One region of the Roseateles sp. genome, then DNA from elsewhere that is predicted to be linked to it. Evidence: predicted binding sites of a transcription regulator. Region 1 holds the regulator's gene; the other holds the start of a gene.

Region 1 (3,202 bases):
GAAGAACTGCATCATGTCCATCGAAAAAGTCCTCTACACCGCCCGCGCCACTTCGACCGGCGGCCGCCAAGGCACGTCCTCCAGCTCGGACGGCGCGCTGAGCGTGCAGCTCTCCACGCCCAAGGAACTGGGTGGCGCCGGCGGCCCGGGCACCAACCCCGAGCAGCTGTTTGCGGCCGGTTATTCAGCCTGCTTCATCGGCGCACTCAAGCATGTGGCCATGATGAAGAAGGTCGCCCTGCCGGCCGAAGTGTCCATCACAGCCGATGTCGGCATCGGCCCCATTCCCGCCGGTTTCGGCATCCAGGTGGCACTGAATATCTCGGTGCCCGGCGTGGACCGCAGCGTGGCCCAAGACCTGGTGGATGCTGCCCACCAGGTCTGCCCCTACTCGAACGCCACCCGCGGCAATATCGACGTCACCCTGACCCTGGCCTGAGTCCGAAGCTTGGGGCGCGGTTCAGCGCTGCGCTGGGTTTGAGAGCAAGTCCAGCAGCAGTGCGATCCGTGCCTTCACCGGGCTCAGCGCGCCCGCGCTGGGCAAGGCCTCGTTTGACGCCGTGACTGGCCCAGCATCACAGCGCGTGCTACGCAGCACGCGCACGCCTTGCGCCTGTGCCTCCCGCAGCGCAGCCTCAAGCGACTGAGAAAGACTGCCATTGCCGGTGCCGGCGACCACCAGCCCGTCCACACCATGCGCCAACAAGGCCCGAACCACCGAGCCATCCGCGCCGACGTGGTTGAACACCATCTGCACACGCGGCCAAGTCAGAGCTGACCGCCGCAAAAGAGCGAGATCAAACGCCGGACCTGCATCGCGCTGCGGTCGGGCCGCGAACCAGCGCACGACACCCTCTTCCACCACAGCCAAACGCGCCCCATCAGCGGACGCGAACGCATCCACGCGGTAGCTGTGGACCTTGCGAACTTGTTCGGCGGAGTAAATGCTGCCGGCAAACACCACAAAAACACCCGGCGCTGAACCCGCAGCAGCCAGCGTCACCGCATCAAGCAGGTTCTGAGGCCCATCGGTTTGCAAGGCCGTGGCCGGGCGCATCGCTGCCGTGATCACCACCGGCTTACCCGGCGCCAAGACGCGCTGCAGGAAATAGGCCGTCTCTTCCAGCGTGTCCGTGCCGTGGGTGATGACCAGACCTGCCACCTCGGGTCGCTCCAGGTGGAAAGCCACCCGTTCGGCCAACAGCTGCCAGGTGGTGAAATCCATGTCCTTGCTGTCCAGCTGCGCCACTTGCTCCGCCTCCAGACGGCGCTGAGCCAGCGGTGGAATAGCGGCGATCAACTGACCCACGCCGAGCTGGGCGGCCTGATAGCCGACATTGTCCGAGGCGTCGCTGGCCGTCCCGGCAATGGTGCCGCCGGTCCCGAGAATCACAACCAAGCCAGAATTCACTGCTGAAACTGGCTCATTCACTGCATTTGAGTCTGGCTTGCTTTGCAATTTTAGATTTCCTGGATGAAAATACAGTCACTGGATAAATATTCAGGCACTCAAGCTCCAAGCAGAGGATGACCACCGTGGAAGACAGCCCGAAACTCACCGCGCGCCAACAGCAGATCCTCGATCTGGTACGAGCCGCCATCGAACGCACCGGCGCTCCACCGACCCGCGCCGAGATCGCAGCCGAGCTCGGTTTTCGCTCCGCCAATGCAGCCGAGGAACACCTGCAAGCCCTGGCCCGCAAGGGCGCCATCGAACTGGTTGGCGGCACCTCGCGCGGCATCCGGCTGAAGTCTGACACATTGAGAGCGCTCAACTCCGCACGTGATGCCCGCGAGTCACAAGAAGCACGTGAGTTTCAGGCCGGATATGCGCGCGGCCGAGCCGCGACACGCAGCAGCGATCGCCAGCAACTCGACTTTCCGCTGGCCAGCTTAGCCCAGCTGAATCTCCCACTGATTGGGCGCGTGGCAGCCGGCCACCCCATCCTGGCACAGGAACACATCGAACAAAACTACGCCGTTGAGGCTAGCATGTTCGCCAAGAAGCCCGACTTCCTGCTCAAAGTGAAAGGCATGAGCATGAAAGACATCGGCATCATGGATGGCGACCTTTTGGCCGTGCAAAAAGCATCAGAGGCCAAGAACGGCCAGATCGTGGTGGCGCGGATCGGCGATGAAGTGACAGTCAAACGCTTCAAACGCAATCGCAGCGGCATCGAATTGCTGCCGGAAAACTCAGAGTTCGAACCCATTCAAGTGGCAGCGGATGACGAAAGTTTCGCCATCGAAGGTTTGGCTGTGGGTTTGATCCGCAATCAGATGTTCAGCTGAAACTCAGACTCGGGTGACGCGGCAAACTGAGAGCCTCCCGCTCGATTCAGCAGGACCGCGGGCGAAACTTTGAACCCGCGAAGGTCAGTTTGCATATGCAAAGAGCTCCCAGCGGGAGCTCTTTTTATTGGGCTCAACACGCTTGAGGCGACTTCAAAACAGGTTCAGTCAATTGGGCTGAGCGCTCGGACAGGGCGAAGTCACCTGAAGTTTCAACTCTGAAGTTACCCATCTAAACACAGGTGTGAAGTCATCTCCACCAATCACTTGCCTGTATTGGATATTGCACAGGTACGGAACTGATATCAAACAGCAAGTAGGCGAAACTATTGAGCGAGTATCGATCGGACAAGAAAAAACCCCACAAACTCTCGTTTGCGGGGTTTATCAGATTGTTGGCGGAGTGGACGGGACTCGAACCCGCGACCCCCGGCGTGACAGGCCGGTATTCTAACCAACTGAACTACCACTCCAGATGAGCCACAACATCGAAACCGATATTGCGCTACACCGAACAAGTTACGCAGCGCTGTTTCAAGCACTGCCAAGTCTTGTCAAACTTGGCGTCCCCTAGGGGATTCGAACCCCTGTAGTCACCGTGAAAGGGTGGTGTCCTAGGCCTCTAGACGAAGGGGACTAAACCTTCTTGCCTGATCACATCCTGAATCGCGCGCCACTTCCAAACAGCGTTTGGTGGTGGAGGTAAGCGGGATCGAACCGCTGACCTCTTGCATGCCATGCAAGCGCTCTCCCAGCTGAGCTATACCCCCAGATCCTTGCGAATCTCGGTTGCCGCGCCATTCAAGCGTATCAAACCTCAAAACAATCTTACAAATAACTGCGGCCAATTTCTTGGCCGCCTTTGAAACTCGTTTTACCGAATTTCTTCAACGCAAACAAAGAACCTACA
Region 2 (3,202 bases), 2.8 Mb from region 1:
GCCCTTGATGATTTCGTTGGTCAGGCGCGAGCGCTTGCCCAGGGTCTCGGCCACCTGCACCAGCATGGTCTGAGTGCTGCCCGCCATGCCTTCGGGCGCGACCCAGAGGTAGGCCACGCGCACGCGTTCGCTGCCCATGTCTTCGTCGCGGAAATGCAGCTCCCAGGGCACGATGACATCGTCCTCGGGCGGCACGGGCAGCTTGGCGTCGCCGTTGAGCAGCTCGCCACGCAGGCCCAGCACCTGGTAGTAGACCGTGTCGGTTTCGTCAGCGCGCAGCAGGGCGGCCGCTTCGGGCGCTAGGGCATAGCGCGAACGCGCACTGCGCCCCTCGGCCAGCGGTGCGGCCGAGGCCACTTGCAGGCCCAGGGTGCGGGCCATCTCGCCGAGCTCGCGGTCGTAAGGGCGGCTGGCAATGCCTTGCGCCACGAGCCAGGTCAGGGCCACGCTGATCGGCCAGATCAGCAGCAGCGGCGCGAGCATCCAATCCAGGATCTCGCCGAACAGCGAGCGTTGGCCGGTTTCAGCCGCCATGGCCGGGGCTCCAGTCGTGAGCGAGGGGCATCAAGCGCCGGGCTGGATCTTCTCCAGGCAGTAGCCCAGGCCGCGCACCGTGGCGATGCGGATTGGGCCTTGCTCGATCTTCTTGCGCAGGCGGTGGATGTAGACCTCGATGGCGTTGTTGCTAACCTCTTCGCCCCACTCACAGAGGCGTTCGACCAATTGGTCCTTGCTGACGAGTCGGCCGGCGCGTTGCAGCAGGACTTCCAGCAAGCTCAACTCGCGTGCCGACAATTCAATCATCTGCTCGTTGATATAGGCCACCCGCCCGGTCGCATCGAAGCTCAAAGGCCCATGCTTGATGACGCTGGACGCGGTGCCCAGGCCGCGCCGGGTCAGGGCGCGCACGCGGGCTTCCAGCTCTTGCAGAGAAAAAGGCTTGGCCATGTAGTCGTCGGCGCCTAGGTCCAGACCTTTGACGCGCTGCTCGACGCTGTCGGCCGCCGTCAGGATCAGCACTGGCATGGAGGAGCCGCGTGCGCGCAGCTTGCGGAGCACCTCCAGGCCATGCAGCCGCGGCAGGCCCAGGTCCAGGATCACCAGGTCGAATTCGTGCGAAGCGAGGGCCGCATCGGCCTCGGTGCCGCTGCCGACCTGATCCACCGCATAGCCGGAAGCGCGCAGGGAGCGCAACAAGGCATCGGCCAGGACTTGGTCATCTTCGGCAATCAGGATGCGCATGCGTCAGTCTCCATTACTCATGGCCAGGGAGGGCTCGGTCCCGCATTCTAGGGATGCGGGCCAAGGCTTCGGCGGATGGCAGTTCGCTGTGCGCGGTGAAATCAAGGACCATCCAAATTCTGACTTCAACATTTGCTGGCTCATCCAGTGAGCCAGCAGCAACCTAGGATTCAGCCATGACATTGCAAGAGCTGATACGGCTTGCCAAAGTTCAATCGTCAAACTACTGTACAAACATACAGATTGCGACATAATCCGCCCAGCCCTTTTCAGGAGAACGAATCATGGATGCCCCCGTCAAAGCCCTCAACACCGAAAAAGCCAAGGCTCTGCAAGCCGCTCTCAGCCAGATCGAGAAGCAGTTTGGCAAGGGCTCCATCATGCGCCTCGGCGAAGGCGAGGTGATTGAGGACATCCAGGTGGTTTCCACCGGTTCGCTGGGTTTGGACATTGCCCTGGGCGTTGGCGGCCTGCCGCGCGGCCGCGTGGTCGAGATCTATGGCCCGGAGTCTTCGGGCAAGACCACGCTGACCCTGCAGGTCATCGCCGAAATGCAGAAGCTGGCCGGCACCTGCGCCTTCATCGACGCCGAACATGCCCTGGACATCCAGTACGCACAGAAGCTGGGCGTGAATCTGCAGGAGCTGCTGATCAGCCAGCCCGACACCGGTGAGCAGGCCTTGGAGATCGTTGACGCGCTGGTGCGCTCCGGTTCCGTGGACCTGATCGTGATCGACTCGGTCGCTGCACTGACCCCCAAGGCTGAGTTGGAAGGCGAAATGGGCGACTCCCTGCCCGGCCTGCAAGCCCGCCTGATGAGCCAGGCCCTGCGCAAGCTGACCGCCACCATCAAGAAGACCAACTGCATGGTCATCTTCATCAACCAGATCCGTATGAAGATCGGCGTGATGTTCGGCAGCCCCGAAACCACCACCGGCGGCAATGCGCTCAAGTTCTACGCCTCGGTGCGCCTGGACATCCGCCGCATCGGCTCGATCAAGAAGGGCGATGACGTCATCGGCAGCGAAACCAAGGTCAAGGTCGTCAAGAACAAGGTCTCGCCGCCGTTCAAGACGGCCGAGTTCGACATCCTCTACGGTGAAGGCATCAGCCGCGAGGGCGAGATCATCGACATGGGTGTGGTCGCCAAGGTGGTCGAGAAGTCCGGCTCCTGGTATGCCTACCAGGGCGAAAAGATCGGCCAGGGCAAAGACAACGCGCGCGAATTTCTGCGCGAGAACCCCGATGTCAGCCGTGAGATCGAAAACCGCATCCGCGAGTCGCTCGGCGTCGCGCCGATGAACAAGGCCGGCGGCGCGGCTGAGTAAGAGGGCGCGGCAAGAGCCCGGTGCCATGCGCCGCTCGGGCTCTTGCACCACGGGCTCTCTATAGCCTGCTATTCCTTCTTGGTCGCCTGTACTTTCACGGCACTCCCTTCCTTTGCATGAAAGCCGGCAAGCCCCTTTCCCTCAAGGCTCGCGCGATTGCGCTACTGGCCCAGCGGGAGCACAGCAGGGCGGAGCTGCGGCGCAAGCTGCTGCGCATTGCGCGCGAGCAGCGCGCGGCCCAGCAGCGCCAGGCAGCCGCCGCAGCTGAGCCTGCTGCAGGCCTGGCTGCTTGGTTCGTGCCGGAGCCCTGCTCAGAAGCAGGTGTCGATGCGCTGGGTCAAGCCGAAAACCCCGACGAAGACCCCGACGATGGCGGCGATGCCGACGTCGGAGCCGAAGTCGATGCCCTGCTGCTGTTCCTGCAGGAGCGCGGCTATCTGAGCGAACAGCGCTTTGTTGACGCCCGCATTCACGCCCGTTCTGCCCGTTTCGGCAGCCAACGTATCAAGCTGGAGCTTGCCCAGCATGGCTTGCAGCTCAGCGGCGACCAGTTGGCCTTGCTCAAGGACAGCGAGATCGAGCGCGCTCGAGCCGTCTGGCAGCGCAAGTTCGGCGGGCAATGGCCCGAGGAT

What was found. The regulator LexA, encoded in region 1, represses DNA repair genes until DNA is damaged. The targets are predictions, from matches to a motif close to ACTGTATNNNNATACAGT.
Region 2: the regulator LexA is predicted to act here: its motif matches at 1,468-1,485, upstream of recA (recombinase RecA).

What each region holds. Positions count from the first base shown of each region.
Region 1 covers NZ_OZ253537.1:3,829,639-3,832,840, forward strand. Annotated here, with positions in the region: gene ACQY39_RS16500 (organic hydroperoxide resistance protein) at 14-439, shown strand; gene ACQY39_RS16505 (asparaginase) at 461-1,393, opposite strand; gene lexA (transcriptional repressor LexA) at 1,537-2,292, shown strand; tRNA gene ACQY39_RS16515 (tRNA-Asp) at 2,689-2,765, opposite strand; tRNA gene ACQY39_RS16520 (tRNA-Glu) at 2,854-2,929, opposite strand; tRNA gene ACQY39_RS16525 (tRNA-Ala) at 2,987-3,062, opposite strand.
Region 2 covers NZ_OZ253537.1:1,054,612-1,057,813, forward strand. Annotated here, with positions in the region: gene ACQY39_RS04655 (sensor histidine kinase) at 1-534, opposite strand, end outside; gene ACQY39_RS04660 (response regulator transcription factor) at 565-1,242, opposite strand; gene recA (recombinase RecA) at 1,527-2,570, shown strand; gene ACQY39_RS04670 (regulatory protein RecX) at 2,687-3,202, shown strand, end outside.